Regions from separate parts of the Mesorhizobium sp. WSM4989 genome, predicted to be linked through region 2. Evidence: riboswitches for the same ligand, from Rfam matches in the RefSeq annotation. Region 2 holds a riboswitch; the other holds the start of a gene.
The links. Region 2 has a riboswitch for S-adenosylmethionine ahead of P9217_RS07550 (O-succinylhomoserine sulfhydrylase). Riboswitches for the same ligand answer to the same signal wherever they lie in the genome.
Positions count from the first base shown of each region.

Region 1 (9,960 bases), on a different contig from region 2:
GTGATGCCCGGCCGCGCCATGATCCAGGCGAGCGCCACTTCGGCCTGCTTGGCCGAATGGCGCCCGGCCGCGGCATCGAGCGCGGAGAGAATGCGCATGCCGCGTTCGTTGAGATACTTGGCCACGTCTTCGCCACGCTCGCTCCGGCCAAGGTCGGCCTTGCTGCGGTATTTGCCGCTGAGGAACCCCTTGGCCAGGCCGAAATAGGTGATGACGCCGAGGCCTTCCGCCTTGCACAGGTCGAGCAGCGGGCCGTCCAGCGAAGAGCGATCGTACAGATTGTATTCGGGCTGCAGAACCTCGTAACGCGGCAGGCCCCGCAGGCCGGCGACATCCAGGGCCGCGCGCAATTGCCCCGCATCGAGATTGGAGCAGCCCGGATAGCGGATCTTGCCCTTCTCGAGCAGGCGCTGATAGGCGCCGAGCGTTTCCTCGTAAGGCGTGGCCGGGTCCGGCCAGTGCGACAGATAGAGGTCGATGACGTCGGTCTGCAGCCGCTTGAGCGATTGGTCGACCGCCTTTTCGATATAGGCTGCGGAGAGGTCCCGCCTGCCCTGTCCCATGTCGGAGCCGACCTTGGTGATGACGACGATGCTGTCCCGGTTGCCGCGGCTCTTCATCCAGTTGCCGATGATGGTTTCGGATTCGCCGCCTTTGTTGCCCGGCGCCCAGCGCGAATAGGCGTCCGCCGTGTCGACTGCGTTGAAGCCGGCCTCGGCAAAGCGGTCGAGCAGGTCGAACGAGGTCTTCTCGTCGGCGGTCCAGCCGAAGACGTTGCCTCCAAGGACCAGCGGCGCGATGGAAAGGTCGGTGCGACCGAGACGGCGTTTCTGCAAGACTGATCTCCGTGATGCTGGGAAGGGCCTGGGTGCCCAGAGGATGGATTGCGGCTAAGCTAGGTCGTGCCTTGCCGAGGTCAAAGGCATGGTTTTGCTTTTTGATCGGGCCAGATCTTCACGAAGACGCGACCTGCCGCCCCACCTCTTCCAGCCAGTGGTCGCGGATGCCGAGCGCCCTCAGATGCTCCACTGTGCTCAGGACATAGTCTTCGTTCCTGCCCGATTGGCCCACGGCGCCGCGCACGACTTTTGCCGCATGGCCGGCGTGGAGCCCGCCGGCATATTGCTCATGCGCGCGGTCGACGATGTAGGCGACCGCTTCGACCGTTCCGCCTTGTCCCGCCCCATCCAGCCGGACATCGAGAGTGCGTTCGAGATAGACGCTGGTCACCAGCTCGCGCTCGCGCAGATAGGAAAGCACTTCGTCACGCAAATCGCCGGGCACGCGGAAGGCGAGCCCGACGCAGGAGCCGCCGCGGTCGAGGCCGAGCACCAGGCCCGGCCGCTCACGCGTACCGCGATGGACGAAGGAATAGACGCAGAGCGACCGGCGGAAGCCGTAAAGACGGGCGCGCCGCGTCTCGACATGTGCGAAACCGGGCCGCCAGATCAGCGACCCGTAGCCAAAAACCCAAAAATCGCCCATATCGCCAAGCCTGATTGCATTCGAGTGACGACACCACACCGGTAAGGTGCTTCTTCTGTCCCCGCTTGTCGTGCGTAAGAACAACCACCCGCTCGCCGCATGAGCGGGTTAACGAGAGCCGCAGCATGACGTCAAGTGACGAGCGATCGCGCAAACCTCGCCGCCGGCTGTTCTGGCTTGCGGCGTTCATCTTGGTGCTGTTCGCGCTCTACAGCGGCGGATGGTTCTATCTCGCCGGCAAGGTCAAGACCGAGGCCGAGCGGGCCGTGGCCGAGCTTGGAGGCAAGGGCATCAAGGCCGACTGCGCCAATCTCACGGTCAGTGGTTATCCACTGGACTTCACGGTCGCCTGCGACAGCCTGGCCTATCAGGACGATGCCAGGAATGTAGCGGCCTCGACCGGCGATATGAACGTCGTCGCTCGCATCACCCAGCCTCTGTCGCCCGTGGCGAACCTGCGCGGGCCGTTGCGGACTGTGGCGCCGGGCATGCCGCCGCTTTGGCTCGACTGGGACAAGCTGCACGCCACGGTCAAGCTGTCATGGCCGCTTCCGCGCCGCATTTCGCTTCAGGCGGAAGGCTTGTCTGGACAGACCGATCCGGCCGACGACACCGATCCCGTGCAGCTGTTCAGCGCCGGCCAGGCGGCCGGCCAGCTGCAGCCGAACGGCCAGGACCTCGTCTATACCGGCAGCTTTGGCGACCTGAAGATCGACGCGGAAGCTGTCGGCGGACGCGTGCTGCCGGAACTCGACGGCGCCGGCGAAGCGACAGTGAAGAACGGCGTCGCGCTGATTAAGGCGCCGCCGAAAAGCCTGCGCGGCCAGTCGGTCGAGATTGCCAGCCTCGACGTGTCATCAGGCACGGCGCGCGTAACTGTGTCCGGGCCGATCTCGATCGACGCCGACGGCCTGATCGATGCAAATCTGTCGATCAAGCTAAAGGACCCAAAGGCCGTAGCGGCGATCCTCGCCGGCGCCATTCCCGAGCACAAGAGCGAGATCGAGCAGGGTTTTGCCGGCATTGCCATGCTCGGCAACCAACCGTCCATGCCGCTCAAGATCGTGAAGGGTAAAGCTTCGCTTGGCTTCATCCCGCTCGGCAAGATCAAGCCGGTCGATTGAGACTGCGATGGCCGGACCGATCAAACTGCTCAGCGTCGGCGCGTTCACCCTCGACACGATCCTGCGTGTCGAGACGCTGCCCGCGCATCAGGGCAAGTTCATCGCCAGCGACGGTGTCCAGATCGCCTCCGGCATGGCGACGAGTGCGGCCTGCGCCGCGCATCGCCTCGGCGCCGATGTGTCGCTTTGGGCGAGCGCGGGAGACGATGCGGTCGGCGACCGGCTGATTGCCGAGATCGAGGCGGAAGGCGTCGATTGCAGCCTGGTCCGCCGCGTCGCCGGCGCGCGCTCCGCGCTGGCCGCGATCCTGGTGGATGCCCATGGCGAGCGCATCATCGTGCCCTTCTATGACAGCAGGGCGCAAGCCGATCCCGACACGCTGCCGCTTGCCGAACTTTCCGCCCTCGACGCCGTGCTGGTGGACGTCCGCTGGCCGGGCGCCGCGGCACTTGCCTTGGCGGCCGCGCGGGACGCCGGCCGTCCGGCGATCCTCGACGCCGACACCGCGCCGATCGACGTGCTCGAGCGGCTTTTGCCGTTGGCCTCGCACATCGTCGCCTCGGAGCCGGCGGCGCGGATCGTCTGCGGCCATGCGCTCGATCCGGAAAGCGCATGCGCCGATCTCGCCTCGCGCACCGACGCCTTCGTCGCGGTGACGGGCGGCGCTGCCGGAACCTGGTGGCATGATCGGGGAACCGGTCGCGTCCGGCATGTCGAGGCGCCGAAGGTCAAGGCGGTCGACACGCTCGCCGCCGGCGACGTCTTCCACGGCGCCTTCGCCGTCGGCCTTGCCGAAGCCATGCCGTCCGAGCAGGCGCTGCGCTTTGCCAGCGCCGCCGCCGCGCTTAAATGCCTGCGCTTCGGCGGCCGGCTCGGCGCTCCGGACAGAGCCGAGACAATGGCCATGATGGCGGCGCACTGGCCCCCATCGGGACAGATCGAGCAGAAGGCCTAGGGCTTGGCCCCCGGGTGCTCCACGGCCTGACGGCCGAAATCCGGCACATCGATATCCTGGCCGGCCTCAATGATCGAGCGGCGGATGGCGCGCGTGCGGGTGAACAGGTCGAACAGCTTTTCGCCGTCGCCCCAGCGGATCGCTCGCTGCAACGAGGCCAGATCCTCCGAGAAGCGCGCCAGCATTTCCAGGATCGCGTCCTTGTTGTGCAGGCACACGTCCCGCCACATGGTCGGGTCGGAAGCGGCCAGTCGGGTAAAGTCGCGAAAACCGGAAGCGGAGTATTTGATGACTTCCGTCTTGGTCACCGATTCCAGGTCGTCGGCGGTGCCGACGATGTTGTAGGCGATGATATGCGGCAGATGCGAGACGATGGCCAAGGTCATGTCGTGATGCTGCGGGTCCATCGTGTCGATGTTGGAGCCGCAGCGCCGCCAGAATTCGGAGAGCTTTTCCAGCGCCTCCGGATCCGTGCCCGGCAGCGGCGTGAAGATGCACCAGCGGTTGTCGAAGAGATCGGCGAAGCCGGCATCCGGCCCGGACTTTTCCGTGCCCGCCAGCGGGTGCCCGGGGATGAAATGCACACCGACGGGCACATGCGGCTGCATTTGCGCGATCACCGAAGCTTTGGTTGAGCCGACATCGGTGAGGATCGCGCCTTTCTTCAGCGCCGGCGCGATCTCGGCCGCGACCTCGCCGGACGAGCCGACCGGAACCGAGACGATGACGAGATCCGCGTCGCGCACCGCGTCTTCGGCCTCGGTCGTGTAGGAATCGCCGAGACCCAGTTCCTCGGCGCGCTTGAGCGTCGATTGGCTGCGCGTCGCGACAGCGATGTGGCGCGCCAGGCCTTCCCGGCGGATGACGCGGGCCAGCGACGAACCGATCAGGCCGATGCCGACCAGCGCTATTCTTCCGAACATCGGTGCTGTCATGGTGCTTCAGCTTTTCAGAAATGTCTTGAGCGCCTCGACGACGCCGCGATTGGCCTCCTCGATGCCGATGCTCATGCGCAGCGCGTTGGGAAAGCCGTAGCCGGTGACGCGCCGCAGGATGTAGCCGCGCGCGCTGAGATAGTCGTCCGCGGCCGCTGCCGAATGCTTTTTGTTGTCGGGGAAGTGGATCAGCAGGAAATTGCCGACGCTGGGCGTCACGCGCAGCCCGAGCCCGGTCAACTCCTCGCTGACCCAGGCAAGCCACTTCTCGTTATGCGCCACGCTGCGCTCGACATGGGCGCGGTCGCGGATGGCCGCGATGCCAGCCTCGATCGCGGTTGCATTGACGTTGAAGGGCCCGCGCACCCGGTTGATGGCATCGACGATATGCGCCGGTCCGTACATCCAGCCGATGCGTGCGCCGCCGAGGCCGAGCTTGGAGAAGGTGCGGGTCATGACCACGTTCTCCGAGCTCCCGGCCAGCTCGATGCCGGCTTCATAGTCGTTGCGCCGCACATATTCGGCATAGGCCGCGTCGAGCACCAGGAGCACGCTCTTGGGCAGTCCGGCATGCAGCCGGCGCACCTCCTGGAACGGCACATAAGTGCCGGTCGGATTGTTGGGGTTGGCGAGGAACACGATCCGCGTCGCCGGCGTCACCGCGGCGAGGATTGCGTCGATGTCGGCGCGCTCGTCCGTCTCCTTGACCGCCACCGGCTTGGCGCCGGCGGCTTGGATATAGATCTTGTAAACCATGAAGGCGTGTTCGGTGAACACGGCCTCGTCTCCCGGCGCGAGATAGGTCTGCGCCAGCAGCCCCAGGATCTCGTCGGAGCCATTGGAGCAGACGATGTTTGCCGGATTGAGGCCGTGCACATCGGCGATCGCCTCGCGCAGCCGGCGGGCGGAGCCGTCGGGATAAACGTCCAATTTGGCAGCCACCTCCCGGGCGGCCTCGATCGCCTTCGGCGAGGGCCCGAGCGGATTCTCATTGGACGACAGCTTGTAGACCTTCGTCACGCCGGCCGGCGCGGTACTTTTTCCCGGCACATAGGCCTCGATGTCCATGATGCCCGCGCGGGGCGTCGGACGTGGCTGATCCTGCTTCATGTCACAAATCCGTCGAGAGGCCCTGGTTCGAGGCCGCAGCGGAAATACAGGCCGTGGCCCCGAATGTCGAGGGCCGGCGCGCTCGAGCGTAGGCAGACCGTTGACGAAGCGCGGCGCTGGCCCTAGAAGAACAGCCGGATCTCCCGTGGTGATTTGGCCGGTCGGCTTGCAGCCACGTTAAACAATTCGCTAAAGGGCCGCTTGCAACCTGTAACCGGCTTTGCGAAGGCAGGCCGGTTTTTTGTTGTCCGTTGCCGGCCGGACGCCGTATCGCGAGATCGATGCGACTGGATGGGGAATGCAATGGCCGCTCAGCGCGCTCCAAGGACCAACCACGAGGCCGACCAACCGTCGAGCCCGGTGTTGCAGTTCGGTCCCGACAAGCCGCTAAAACTCGATGCGGGCACCGTGCTGTCGCCGTTCCAGGTCGCTTACCAGACCTACGGCGCCCTCAACGACGCCCGCTCCAACGCCATCCTCGTCTGCCACGCGCTGACCGGCGACCAGCATGTCGCCAGCACCAACCCGGTGACCGGCAAGCCGGGCTGGTGGGAGGTGCTGATCGGCCCCGGCAGGATCATCGACACCAGCCGCTTTTTTGTCATTTGCGCCAACGTCATCGGCGGCTGCCTCGGCTCCACCGGCCCGGCCTCGACCGATCCGGCGACAGGCAGGCCCTATGGGCTCGACCTGCCGATCATCACCATCCGCGACATGGTGCGGGCGCAGCTGATGCTGGTCGATCATTTCGGCATCGAGAAGCTGTTCTGCGTGCTCGGCGGCTCGATGGGCGGCATGCAGGTGCTGCAATGGGCCGCAAGCTACCCGGAACGCGTCTTCTCCGCGTTGCCAATCGCCACCGGCGCCCGGCATTCCTCGCAGAACATCGCCTTCCACGAGGTCGGGCGGCAGGCCGTCATGGCCGATCCGGACTGGCACGGCGGCAAATATCTCGATTTCGGCAGGCGGCCGGAAAAGGGCCTCGCCGTGGCGCGCATGGCCGCGCACATCACTTACCTCTCGGAAGCAGCGCTGCACCGCAAGTTCGGCCGCAACCTGCAGGATCGCGAGGCGCTGACCTTCGGCTTCGACGCCGATTTCCAGATCGAAAGCTATCTGCGCCATCAAGGCATGACCTTCGTCGACCGCTTCGACGCCAACTCCTACCTCTATCTGACCCGCGCTATGGACTATTTCGACCTCGCCGCCGACCACGGCGGACGGCTGGCGGATGCCTTCGCCGGCACCAAGACACGCTTCTGCCTCGTGTCGTTCACAAGCGACTGGCTGTTCCCGACCGAGGAAAGCCGCTCGATCGTGCATGCGCTGAACGCCGCCGGCGCGTCCGTCTCCTTCGTCGAGATCGAGACCGATCGCGGCCATGACGCTTTCCTGCTCGACGAACCGGAATTGTTCGCGGCCATCAACGGCTTCATAGCCTCGGCCGCGCGCGCAAGGGGGCTCAGCCTATGAGTGGCGCGCGATCTCTGTGTCCTGGCCGCACTTCTGAGACGCCGAGATTCCCATTGGCTGCAAATGCTCAAAGGCCGGAGGTGTGCCCATGAGCGTTAATCGCGCTCAGCGCGTCGACCTCGAAGTCGTCACCGATCTCATCCCGCCGCATTCGCGCGTGCTCGATGTCGGCTCCGGCGATGGCGTGCTTCTGGAGGTTCTGCAGGCGACCAAGCAGGTTGATGGCCGCGGCCTGGAGCTGTCACAGCGCGGCGTCAACGAATGCGTGGCGCGCGGCCTTTCCGTCGTCCAGGGCGATGCCGACAAGGACCTCGAATTCTACCCCGACAAAGGTTTTGATTTCGTCGTCCTGTCGCAAACGCTGCAGGCGACCCGCAACCCGAAACTTGTGCTCGACGAGCTGCTTCGGATCGGCAACCGCGCGATCGTCTCCTTCCCCAATTTCGGCCATTGGCGCGTGCGCTTCTCGCTGCTGATCAAGGGCAGGATGCCGGTCACCAAGGACCTGCCCTATTCCTGGTACGACACGCCGAACATCCACTTCTGCACCATTCGCGACTTCGTCAATCTGTGCGAAGAGCTCGGCGCGACGGTCGAGAAGGCGACCGCGCTCGACGCCAACGGCCAGAAGATCGGCCTGTCGATGCCCTGGTGGTTCTGGAACTTCTTCGGCCAGCAGGCGGTGTTCTTGCTGAAACGATGATCTCGCTCGATCTCTTTCGACGCCGGCCGGCCGTGGTTCAAATCCCGTCGGAAATTCTGTCGGAGATAAGCACAGGGATTCTTGTGTGCACTTCGCCGCGTACCGGCAGCAATCATCTTGCAGGACTGATGGCTTCCGCCGGGCTGGGCAATCCACTGGAGTGGTTTGGCGGGCGCCGGCTGCTCGAACAGCCAGGCTATCCGCGCGATGCCAGAGGGCAGCTTCTGAGGGCGCTGACGGAAGGACGGTCCTCTTCCGGAATCTACGCGATCAAGCTTTTTGCGAGTCAATTCGCTCAAGTTGCCAAGAAGGTGAACCTCCCCGCCAGTCTTCCCAACCTTCACTATGTGCGCCTGACGCGCAGCGATTTGCTGGGTCAGGCGATCTCATGGGCGCGTGCGCGCCAAACCCGCAGATTCCGCTCTAGCGAGGTCAATCGCGCATCCCCACGCTATGACGGCGAGGCTATCGCCGAATCGCTCGAAAAGATTCTGATGGAAAATCTGGCCTGGGACGGGTGGTTCGCGAAAAACGGGCTGTCCTTTCTTGCGCTAACTTACGAGCAGGTCCAGCAAAACCCGAGAGGAAGCCTCGAGAAAATTGCCCAGTTGGCCGGGGTCGAGCCTGTCTGGGGAACGAATCTCGGATCAGGTCTCGAAATCCAGCGCGACGCGACCAATGACGAATGGAGAAAACGTTTCCTGTCTGAATATGCCGACCCGTCGAGCTTCCCGCACAGAAAAAAGCGCGGGTTCCTGAAGATCTAGAAAGAATCATGCGATTGAAGCGCAAACTTGCAAATAGAATGGCACCGAGAATCGTTTGACGGCATACCCCGCAGGGCTATAGCGACTGTACCGGCAAAACTGGTGTTTATCTATGGCTGAACACCCGATCTATTCGATCGTCATGGAGATGGAGAACGCCAAATCCATCGACTGGAACGAGATCGGCCTGGGGCTGAAGTCACTGGCGCGCGAAATCGCGGCTGTTTCCGCTACGGGTTTTGCAAGGCCAAAAGTTGTCGTGTCGCATGGCGGGCCCGATTCGGACGGCAGCTTGCTGCAAGCGAGCATTGAAGCTGAAGCGCCTGAATTGATGCAGGTTGCCGACCTGACAATCACAGCTTGCCCCGACGGTCGGTATTACGAACTCAAGAACAACGGCGTGCTTTTGACCGAAGGAGACATCGTTGTTTTCCTGGATTCGGACACGGTCCCTCAGCCAGGTTGGCTTTCAAATCTGCTGCAGCCGTTTCAACAGCCGCAAACCGTCTGCGTGAACGGCCATACCTATCTGTCCTATGACGACTTCTTCTCGAGAACCTTCGCCTTGATCTGGTTCTTCCCGATGGCCCGCGGAGATGAAAGATTCGCCTCGAAGCGGGCGATCAATGCCAACAATGTCGCCTTCCGGCGCCATTGGATCGTCAACCACCCTTTCCCGGCACATAACGGCTTCAAGGTGTCCTGCACGCTGCTGATGCACCAGCTTCGGCGCGAGGGCCACAAGATCGTCAACGTCGATGCGCGCGTTTACCACTACTCTCCGCGTGGCTGGCGGTTCTTCTATTGGCGCGCGTTGGTGACCGGCAGGGACGCCGACCGCAAGTTCGTCGCGCTTCATGCCCCCAGTCGCAGCCAGCGGATCGTCAAGTCGTTCAGTCGCTGGTGGACCATGTCGTGGCGCACGACGCGACGCGTGCTCAGCCACGCGCCGCAAACGGGTATGCCTCTTTGGCAGATCCCGTTTTCACTGGTGGTAGGCCTGGCTTTTTATACCCTGGCATTTCTTGGTCATTTCAGCCTCGCTGCCGGTCTCGTAAGCGACGAAATCGAAACCGTGCCTGACTATGTCGGGCATAGTTGAAGGATAAACCGCCGCGAAGTGTTGCTTTCAAACCGCATAACTTTGAGGAAACACGCTCTGAACTTGACCCCGATGCGACACCTCAGGTGACATAGGCGGCTCTTTTCTGTAGCGTTTGCCGAATCCATCCGGGGGCGGACATGGAGGCAGGTTGTGCGAGTATCTTACGGTCATCGTTTATCTGCCCATAACGAAAGTTAGATGCCGACTGCCTCCGACCCAGCTCCGCTGATCACCGTGATCACGCCGACGCACAACCGGCGAAGCCAGGTCGTGCGCGCGGTGGAAAGTGTTCTTGCCCAGACA
Region 1 covers NZ_JARTVN010000003.1:82,871-92,830, forward strand. Annotated here, with positions in the region: gene P9217_RS25195 (aldo/keto reductase) at 1-836, opposite strand, end outside; gene P9217_RS25200 (gamma-glutamylcyclotransferase) at 955-1,485, opposite strand; gene P9217_RS25205 (DUF2125 domain-containing protein) at 1,611-2,609, shown strand; gene P9217_RS25210 (sugar kinase) at 2,617-3,564, shown strand; gene P9217_RS25215 (prephenate/arogenate dehydrogenase family protein) at 3,561-4,499, opposite strand; gene hisC (histidinol-phosphate transaminase) at 4,506-5,609, opposite strand; SAM riboswitch at 5,745-5,822, shown strand; gene P9217_RS25225 (homoserine O-acetyltransferase) at 5,913-7,082, shown strand; gene metW (methionine biosynthesis protein MetW) at 7,171-7,785, shown strand; gene P9217_RS25235 (Stf0 family sulfotransferase) at 7,734-8,552, shown strand; gene P9217_RS25240 (glycosyltransferase) at 8,665-9,654, shown strand; gene P9217_RS25245 (glycosyltransferase family A protein) at 9,856-9,960, shown strand, end outside.
Region 1: linked by a shared signal. The riboswitch ahead of P9217_RS25225 (homoserine O-acetyltransferase) and the one ahead of P9217_RS07550 (O-succinylhomoserine sulfhydrylase) in region 2 are both predicted to bind S-adenosylmethionine.

Region 2 (9,960 bases):
CGTCTATCAGCTGACCGGCAATCTTTCGGGCGGCAACCAGCAGAAGGTGGTGTTGTCGAAATGGCTGTTCGCCGACCCGGAAGTGCTGATCCTCGACGAACCGACGCGCGGCATTGACGTCGGCGCCAAGTACGAAATCTACACGATCATCGCCCGCCTCGCCGCAGAGGGAAAGGCAATCGTCGTCATCTCGTCGGAAATGCCGGAATTGCTCGGCATCACCGACCGCATCTATGTCATGAACGAAGGGCGTATCGTCGGCGAAATGGCGGCAAGCGACGCCAGCCAGGAAAAGATCATGCGCGCCATCGTTCGGGGAGAAGGAAAAAAAGCCTCATGAGCACAGAAAGCGCTCCCGCGCCGCAGAGCGGCGTCGCCGAAGACGTCAAGCATGGTCCGCGTGTCGCCGTTTCGGCGCTGACGACGAACCTGCGCGAATACGGACTGATCATCGCGCTGATCGTCATCATGCTGTTCTTCCAGTACACGACGTCCGGCACGCTGTTCAAACCGGTCAACCTCAGCAACCTGGTGCAGCAGAACTCGTTCATCATCGTGATGGCGCTTGGCATGCTGCTGGTGATCGTCGCCGGCTATATCGACCTCAGCGTGGGATCGGTCGCCGGCTTCATCGGCGCGCTTGCCGCAATGATGATGGTCATCTGGCCGCTCGGTATATTCAGCAATCCACTGGTGGTCTCGATCGTTTGCCTGATCGTCGGTGCGCTTATCGGCGCGGCGCAAGGCTATTGGATCGCCTATCACCGAATACCGAGCTTCATCGTGACGCTGGCGGGCATGCTGATCTTCCGCGGCATCTGCCAGGCACTGCTTGGCGGCGGCTCCTCGGTCGGCCCGCTTCCCGACAGCTTCAAGGCGTTGAGCTCCGGCTTCATCCCCGACGTCATCGGCCCGCTGACGCTCATTCCGCCGACGGTGAATGCCGCCGGCAAGACCATCGTCGGCAGCGGCCTTACGCTGCACATGACGACGATCGTGCTCGGTCTGGTCGCGGTGCTCGCCTATGCCTATTTCGGCTTCAGAACACGGCGTAAGCGCGAACGGCATGGCTATGAGGCCGAGCCCTTCCCGCTGTTCGTCGTCAAGACGCTGGTCGGCAGCGCGCTGGCGCTGTTCCTGGTCTTCCAGTTCGCCAGCTACAGGGGCCTGCCGGTGGTGCTTCTGGTGATGGGCGTGCTGATCTCGCTGTTCGTCTTCGTCACCAAGCGCATGACCATCGGCCGCCGCATCTATGCGATGGGCGGTAACGCCAAGGCGGCGCAGCTGTCGGGCATCAACACCGAAAGGCTGACGCTGCTCGTCTTCATCAACATGGGCGTGCTGTCGGCGCTCGGCGGCCTGATCATCGCCGCTCGCCTCGGCCAGGCCGTCCCGGCCGCAGGTCTGGGCAGCGAACTCGACGTGATCGCCGCCGTCTTCATCGGCGGCGCCTCGGCGATGGGCGGCGTCGGACAGGTCATCGGCGCCGTGGTCGGCGGCTTCATCATGGGCGTGATGAACAACGGCATGTCGATCATGGGCGTCAATGTCGACTGGCAGCAGGTGGTCAAAGGCCTGGTGCTGCTCGGTGCCGTCATCTTCGACGTCTACAACAAGAACAAGGCGTAGAGGCCGGAGGCAAGGACTAAGGAGGCATACGGGTTCTAGATCGCGAAGCTGCCGGCAACCCGTCGGCGCGAAGAAGTCCTGGAAGGACCAGGCTCGCGAGTGCAATCCGGACGAAGAGTTTCAACCGTGGCGCGGATCGGTTCCGGGCCGCGCCGGTCAGGGCTTGCCAATCGGCAGCCGGGCCAAGGCAAAAGAGAGAGGGTTCATCATGCTGATTTCCCAGATCCTCGATGACGCCGAGACGATCCGCGTCGTTGCCCGCAGCGGCGGCAAGACCCGGATCATCAACGGCGCGCGCAGCGTCTATTCGCTGGCGATGGAGGCAGCCCGCACCGGGACCGGGCTCGAGGCGCTGATCGAGCGCAAGGGCTATGGCGAAACGGTAGACCTCGACGCTGTCTACAAGAAGGGACGCCTGGTATCGCCAATCAACCATCCCGACCCCGCGCATCTCCATCTTACCGGCACCGGGCTCACACATCTCGGCTCCGCCGCGACGCGCGATTCCATGCACAAGAAGCTCAGCGACGGCGAGGAGCAACTCACCGATTCCATGAAGATGTTCCGCATGGGGCTGGAGGGCGGCAAGCCGGCAAAGGGCCAGATCGGCGTGCAGCCGGAATGGTTCTACAAGGGCAACGGCACCATGGCGGTGGCGCCGGGTGCCGCGCTGATGTCGCCGGCCTTCGCGCAGGACGCCGGCGAGGAGCCGGAGATCGCCGGCATATACGTGATCGGCGACGACGGCGCGCCGTTCCGAGTCGGCTTCACGCTGTCCAACGAGTTTTCCGACCATGTGACAGAGCGCGTGAACTATCTGTTCCTCGCCCATTCCAAGCTGCGCAACGCCTCGTTCGGACCGGAAATCCTGATCGGCGAGCTGCCCGCCGACATCAGGGGCTCTTCACGAATCTGGCGCGACGGCAAAGTGCTTTGGGAAAAGCCGTTCCTGTCCGGCGAGGCGAACATGTCGCACACCATCGCCAATCTCGAGCATCACCACTTCAAATATTCGGCCTTCCGCCAGCCGGGCGACGTGCATGTGCACATGTTCGGCACCGCCACACTCTCGTTCGCAGACGGCGTCAGGACCGAAGAAGGCGACACGTTCGAGATCGAGGCCAAGGATTTCGGCCTGCCGCTGCGCAACCCGCTCGAGATCGAGAAGCCAGTGAAGGTGGCGGTGAAGGCGCTGTGAGGTTAGAGCGTGATCTCCCCCACGAGGGGAGAGATTGGCAGCTTCAACCTCAATAAATATCGAAATCGAAATACTTCGACTGGATCTTCCTGTAGGTGCCGTCGGCAACAATGGCGTCGATTGCCGCGTTGAGGCGGTCGCGCAGGGCGGTGTCCTCCAGGCGCACGGCGATGCCGGCCTCGGTCTCGGTGCCCCTGACGTCGCCCACCAGCTTGCAGCAGCCGTCGCTCGCCTTCTTCATCCAGTCGACCAGCACGAACTTGTCGGAGATGACGGCGTCGAGCCGGCCGTTGAGCAGATCGGTGACCGCCTCTTCCTGGGTCGGGTAGAGCTTCGCCTCGGCGCCGGCCTTGGCGTAGACGTCCTGGGCGTAGTTGGCCTGGGTGGTCGAGGCCTGGGCACCGACCGTCTTGCCGGCAAGCGAGGCCGGCTCGGTCGAGGCGATGTCGGCGTCCTTCAGGGCGACCAGCGCAAGCGGCGTGGTGTAGTATTTGTGGGTGAAGGCGACCTGCTTCTTGCGTTCCTCGGTGATGCTCATCGAGGCGATGATGGCGTCGAATTTCTTGGCCTGCAGGGCCGGAATGATGCCATCCCAATCCTGAGTGACGATCTCGCATTCGACCTTCATCTGCGCGCAGAGCGCATTGGCGATGTCGATGTCGAAGCCTTCGACCTTGCCGTCCGGCGTGATGGTGTTGAAGGGCGGATAGGCGCCCTCGGTGCCGATCTTGATCTTTTCGGCCGCGTCTACCGAACCGACGCCGAGCGCCAGCATGGCGGCGGCCGCGGCCGACAGGATCCATCTGGATGTCTGCATTTTCATCCCCTTGCGTTCAGTTGCTACATTGTCGGACGCAGCCAAGCACGGCACGCGAGGCCGGGCAAGCACAGCCTGGCGATCAGCGCGCGGCGCGAAAATGCTTGGAGAGCTTCAGTCCCTGCGCCTGATAGTTGGAGCCCAACTCGCTGCCATAGAGTGCCTGCGGGCGCTTCAGCATATGCTCGTAGACGAGGCGGCCGACGATCTGGCCGTGGTCGAGAATGAACGGCACCTCGTGGCTGCGCACTTCAAGCACCGCGCGGCTGCCGCTGCCGCCGGCGGCGGAGTGGCCGAAGCCCGGGTCGAAAAAGCCGGCATAGTGGACGCGGAACTCGCCGACCAGCGGATCGAATGGCGTCATCTCGGCGGCATAGAGCGGCGGCACGTGCACGGCTTCGCGAGAGACCAGGATGTAGAACTCGTCCGGGTCGAGCACGAGCTCGCCGGCCCCGCTCTTGTAGAGCGGTTCCCAGAAGTCGACCACATCCTGAGCGGCGCGCTTGTCTACGTCGACGAGGCCGGTGTGGTGCTTGCCGCGATAGCCGACCAGGCCATCCTTGTCGCCGTCGAGATCGATAGAGAGCGCAATGCCGCCGCCGGAGATGTTGGGCGGCTCGGTCGCAACCAGCATCTCGGCGTGATGGAGGTCACGCAACTCATTCTCCGACAGCACGGCGTTGCCGGTGCGGAAGCGGATCTGCGACAGGCGCGAGCCGGCGCGCACGACGATCGGGAAGGTGCGCGGGCTGACCTCGAGGTAGAGCGGGCCATGATAGCCGGCGACGATCTTATCGAATTCATGGCCGCGGTCGGTCATGACACGCGTGAAAATGTCGAGCCGTCCGGTCGAGCTCTTCGGGTTGGCCGAAGCCGAGACTTCCGCTGGCAGCGCCAGGCTTTCCTGCAGCGGCACGATGTAGACGCAGCCCGTCTCCAGCACCGCACCCTCGGCGAGGTTGATCTCATGCAGCTTCAGCCGGTCCAGCTTGTCGGCCACCAGATGATCGGGACCGGGCAGAAAGGAGGCGCGCACGCGAAAGGCCTTGTCGCCCAGTCTGAGATCGAGGCTGGCCGGCTGGATCTGGTTGGTGTCGAGCGCGCGCGGCGACTTCAGCGCGCCCGACTGGAAGAGCGCCGCGATGTCCTGATCCGGAAGAATGCCTGTCTGCCGCAATGTCTGGCTCCGGGCGAAGTCATTGTCGTCGCAGTTTCCTGTCGCAAAACCGCGGGACACTTTTGCGGAGGCTGCCTGGTACAACCCTCTTAATCAAGCCGGCAATTGACGCAAGCGCGGGCGAGGTCTAAAGGGTCGTTATCCCGTGGTGATTTGGCCGGTCGGCTTGCAGCCACGTTAAACAAGTCGCTAAAGGACCGTCGGGCCGCAAGGCCGTATGGACCGGTTGCGACGTCGCGGCCGGTTTTTTTGTGTTTGGAAGCAGGGCGATGACCAAGACGCGTAACTGGAAACCTCAGACGGCACTCGTGCATGGCGGGACGCTGCGTTCCGGCTTCGGCGAAACCGCCGAGGCGATGTATCTCACCCAGGGCTATGTCTACGAGACGGCCCAGGCAGCGGAGGCCCGCTTCAAGGGCGAGGAACCCGGCTTCATCTATTCGCGCTACGCCAACCCGACCGTCGATATGTTCGAGAAGCGCATGTGCGCGCTGGAAGGCGCGGAAGACGCACGTGCCACCGCTTCCGGCATGGCCGCCGTGTCCGCCGCCCTGCTCTGCAGCGTCAAGGCCGGCGATCACATCGTTGCGGCGCGAGCCCTGTTCGGTTCCTGCCGCTGGGTGGTCGAGACGCTGGCGCCGCGCTATGGCATCGAGGCGACGCTGATCGACGGCACCGACATTGCCAATTGGGAAAAAGCGGTCAGGCCGAACACCAAGCTGTTCTTCCTGGAAAGCCCGACCAACCCGACGCTGGAAGTGGTCGATATCGCCGCTGTCGCCGCTTTAGCCAATTCGATCGGCGCACGCGTGATCGTCGACAACGTCTTTGCCACGCCGCTGCAGCAGAAGCCGCTGCAGCTCGGCGCCCATATCGTGGTCTACTCGGCGACCAAGCATATCGACGGACAAGGCCGCTGCCTCGGCGGCGTCATCCTGTCGGACAAGAAGTGGATCGACGAGAACTTGCACGACTATTTCCGGCACACCGGCCCGAGCCTGTCGCCATTCAACGCATGGACGCTGCTGAAGGGCCTCGAGACGCTGCCGCTGCGCGTGCGCCAGCAGACCGAAAGCGCCGGCAAGATCGCGGACTTCCTGGCTGGCCGGCCGGAGATCGCCCGCGTCATCTATCCGGGCCGGGCCGACCATCCCCAGGCGGATATCGTCAGGAAGCAGATGTCGGGCGGCTCGACGCTGATCTGCCTTGACGTCAAGGGCGGCAAGCAGGCGGCCTTCGCCTTGCAGAACGCGCTCGACATCGTGCTGATCTCGAACAACCTCGGCGACGCAAAGAGCCTGATCACGCATCCGGCGACGACGACGCACAAAAACCTCAGCGACGAGGCGCGCGCCGAGCTCGGCATCGGACCAGGCACGCTCAGGCTCTCCGTCGGGCTGGAGGATACCGACGACCTGCTCGCCGACATCGAACAGGCGCTCAAGGCGGCGAAGGAATGAACCGCCACGGCTGCAAAGAGCGCGCTTGAGCCGCAGCCGGCTCAAGCAATCTCTTCGAGTTCAGTCATCCCGCTGTTGCGGATGGTCATTGCGTTGCCACGCCATTCGACGGCTCCGCCAAGCCAGCCGCGCGCCCAGATGGCGGGAAGCATCACGTCGCGCACAATCATCGCGGTGACGCTGCGCGGCGACAGATACCAGCCCTTGGACCAGGCGAGCATGCATTCGGGCACATAGGCGATCGCCAGCACGCAGAGCGCGGTCGCGGGCAGGCTGACACCGGCGCTTGCCGCCGCGATCAGCGCCAGAAGCAGCGGCGCGACCACACCGGTCAGGATTTCGGGCGCGAAGAACAATGGGAAGGTGACGCGGCGCAGCCGCGCCCAGCGCGCCTGGCGCGACCAGATTTCGGCGAGCGTGCGCTGGCCGAGCGGCTGCTCGAAGGGCGCGGCCACGAGATTGACCGAAGGCCAAGGCTGTTGACCAGCTTGGTCGCCGCCGCGTCCTCGGCGATTTCGGCGGCCAAAGCCTGGATGCCGCCATTTGCATCCAGCATCGGCTTGTTCCACAGCATGCTCTTGCCCTGGGCGAAGCCAAGGCCGAGCGCTTCGCCGGCATATTGCCAGCGCGCCTGCAGCGTGTTGAGGAAGACGCATTCGACTTCGGCCCAGAAACCGTCCGGCCGCGAGCCGATCGGCGTCGAGCAGACGAGGCCGGTGTCCGGTCCCCAGGCCGCCATCAGATGCTGGACATAGTCCTTGGGCATCAGCACGTTGGAATCGGCGAGGATCACCCAGTCGTGCCGCGCCGCCTGCCAGCCCTTGATGCAGTTGTTGAGCTTGGGATTGGCGCTGATCCTGTCATCGCCGACGAGGAGCCGCGCCGGAACATTCGGAAATCGCGCGATGGCGGCGTTGATCAGCTTGACCACGGGATCTTCGGCGTGCGCGACGCAGAAGATCATTTCGTAGCGCGGCCAATCGAGCGAGAAGGCGCGGTCGAGCGTCTCCTGCGTGAACGGCTCCACGCCGCGCGACGGCACGACGATCGAGACAGGCGGCTGTTTGCTGGAAGGCGGAGGAATGACCCGCCTGGGCTTCAGCCGCGACGACGCGAGCACGATGCTGGCAAGGTTGGAAAAAAGAAGGGCCGAGGAGGCAAAGGCGGCTGCGAGGGTCAGTTCCATCGAGATCTGGTCACTCCGGAAAGGCCGCCCGAGGCCGTTTCATCACTCGACAAAGCGCCCGAGTCGCCCGCACGGTTTGTGCACACCAACATTGTCATGTGTCACTTAAATGACATTGTTTGTCGGCACTTGCGGTGGAAAAGCCGGCAGGCTGGCGACGCCGCGGAGGTAGAACCGCGAAGCGCGGTAAAATGTTCCCTGCGGCACCGGAGTGGCTCATGTATCGCGCCGTGACGCGCAACATCGAAGTGCAGGTCAGGCCGTTTTATCTGGAGGACCGTTCCGATCCGTCCGAAAGCCGCTATGTCTGGGGCTACCAGGTGACGATCGACAACCGGTCGGACGAGTTCGTGCAGCTTCTGTCGCGCTACTGGCACATCACCGACGGGCGTGGCCGAGTCGAAGAGGTGCGCGGCGAGGGCGTGGTCGGCGACCAGCCGGAGCTCAACCCCGGCGACAGCTATCAGTACACGTCGGGATGCCCGCTCTCGACGCCATCCGGCATCATGGTCGGCCGCTACACGATGCGCAACGGCCGCGGCGAAACGTTCGACGTCGCCATTCCGGCTTTCTCGCTCGATATGCCGGGGACGAAGAGGACGGTGAACTAAAGAACTCGAGTTCCCCGCCTCCGCAAAGCGGGGGCGAGGAACCGGAGCTTTCTCACTCCGCCGCAAACTCCGCCGGATCGAAGTCGTACTGCGTCGAGCAGAACTCGCAGGCGACATGGATGCCGCCGTCCTCGGTCGAGTCCTTGATCTCCTCGGCCGAGAAGCCTTCGAGAATGCCTCGGATTTTGTCGCGCGAGCAGGAGCACTGGTCGGCAACCGGCACACCGCGGAAGACGCGCACGCCGTGCTCGTGGAACAGGCGGTAGAGCAGCCGCTCGGCGCCCACCGTCGGATCGATGAGCTCGGTCGGCTCGATGGTGCCGAGCAGCGCCAAGAGTTCCCGCCAGGAATTGTCGGCCGGTTCGTGCGCCACGTCTCGCGGATCGCCATCACCGCCCGAAATGTCGGGCACGCGCATGCGTTCGGGCGCCTGCGGCAGGAACTGCGCCAGGATGCCGCCGGCGCGCCATTGCTCGCGAGCCCCGCCCGGGCCCGGGGTCACCAGCTTCGCAACCGACATCCTCAGATCGGTCGGGATCTGCTCCGACTGGCGGAAATAGGTGCGCGCGGCTTCTTCCAGCGATGTGCCGTCGAGTTGGACGATGCCCTGATAGCGCTGCGTGTGCGCGCCCTGATCGATGGTCAGGGCCAGGACGCCGGTGCCGAGCAGCTTCTCCTGCGAGATCTCGCCCGAGGCAATCAGTGCCTGCAGCCGGTCGGCGTCGAAGCGCGCATAGGCGCGCAACGAATGCGGCGTGGTGAAGTCCGCCACCAGCATGTCGACCGGTCCGTCGGTGCGGGTCTGCAGGATGAACTTGCCCTCGAATTTCAGCGACGTGCCGAGCAGCACGGTGAGCACGCAGGCCTCCGCCAGCAGGCGCGCGACCGGCTCGGGATAATCGTGACGGCTGAGAATGGCGTCGAGCATCGGCCCGAGCTGCACGGTGCGGCCGCGCACATCCAGGGGCGCTACTTCGTAAGGCACGACATGGTCGTCGCCGGCGAAGCCGAATTCGCCGAGTTTGGGTTGATGCTCAGCCAAGGAAAGCGTTTCCAGCATGACAAAACTCCGGGGCGCATCCATCCCGCTTTCCAGGCGGCATGGGTCGAAGCGCGTTCGATTTCAGTGATGGCCCGCAAATAGGCATCACACATCCCGGGATCAAGTTGGCGCGGATCAAGTCGACCCCGGTCAAGCGCCCAGGCACCAGGCCAGCACCGCCTTCTGGGCGTGCAGCCGGTTCTCGGCCTCGTCGAAGACCACCGAATGCGGTCCGTCGATCACCTCGTCGGTGACCTCCTCGCCGCGATGCGCAGGCAGGCAGTGCATGAAAAGCGCGTCGGACTTCGCCCTCGCCATCAGCGCGGCGTTGACCTGGTAGGGCAGGAAGACGTTATGGCCGCGGGCGCGATGCTCCTGGCCCATCGACACCCAGCTGTCGGTGACGACGCAATCGGCCTGGTCGACGGCCTCTTCGGCCGAGCCGGCAAACCTCACCTTGCCGCCATTGGCCTTCGCCCAGTCGACATATTTCTCGAACGGCTCGCTGCCCTCCGGCACGGCGACATTGAGGTTGAAGCGGAACCGCGCCGAGGCTTCTAGAAGCGAGTGCAGCACATTGTTGCCGTCACCTGTCCAGGCGAAGGTCTTGCCGGCCACCGGACCGCGATGCTCCTCATAGGTCATGATGTCGGCCATCAGCTGGCAGGGATGGGTATCGTCGGTCAGCCCATTGATCACCGGCACGGTCGCGTTTTCGGTGAGTTCCAGCAACCGGTCATGCGAGGTGGTGCGGATCATGATGGCATCGACATAGCGCGACAGCACCTTGGCGGTGTCGGCGATGGTTTCAGAACGGCCGAGCTGCATCTCGGTGCCGGT
Region 2 covers NZ_JARTVN010000001.1:1,548,375-1,558,334, forward strand. Annotated here, with positions in the region: gene mmsA (multiple monosaccharide ABC transporter ATP-binding protein) at 1-340, shown strand, start outside; gene mmsB (multiple monosaccharide ABC transporter permease) at 337-1,629, shown strand; gene araD1 (AraD1 family protein) at 1,838-2,827, shown strand; gene P9217_RS07540 (ABC transporter substrate-binding protein) at 2,877-3,644, opposite strand; gene P9217_RS07545 (2'-deoxycytidine 5'-triphosphate deaminase) at 3,727-4,821, opposite strand; SAM riboswitch at 4,957-5,034, shown strand; gene P9217_RS07550 (O-succinylhomoserine sulfhydrylase) at 5,091-6,281, shown strand; partial or broken gene P9217_RS07555 (ceramide glucosyltransferase) at 6,323-7,467, opposite strand; gene apaG (Co2+/Mg2+ efflux protein ApaG) at 7,686-8,078, shown strand; gene P9217_RS07565 (Hsp33 family molecular chaperone) at 8,131-9,162, opposite strand; gene argF (ornithine carbamoyltransferase) at 9,271-9,960, opposite strand, start outside.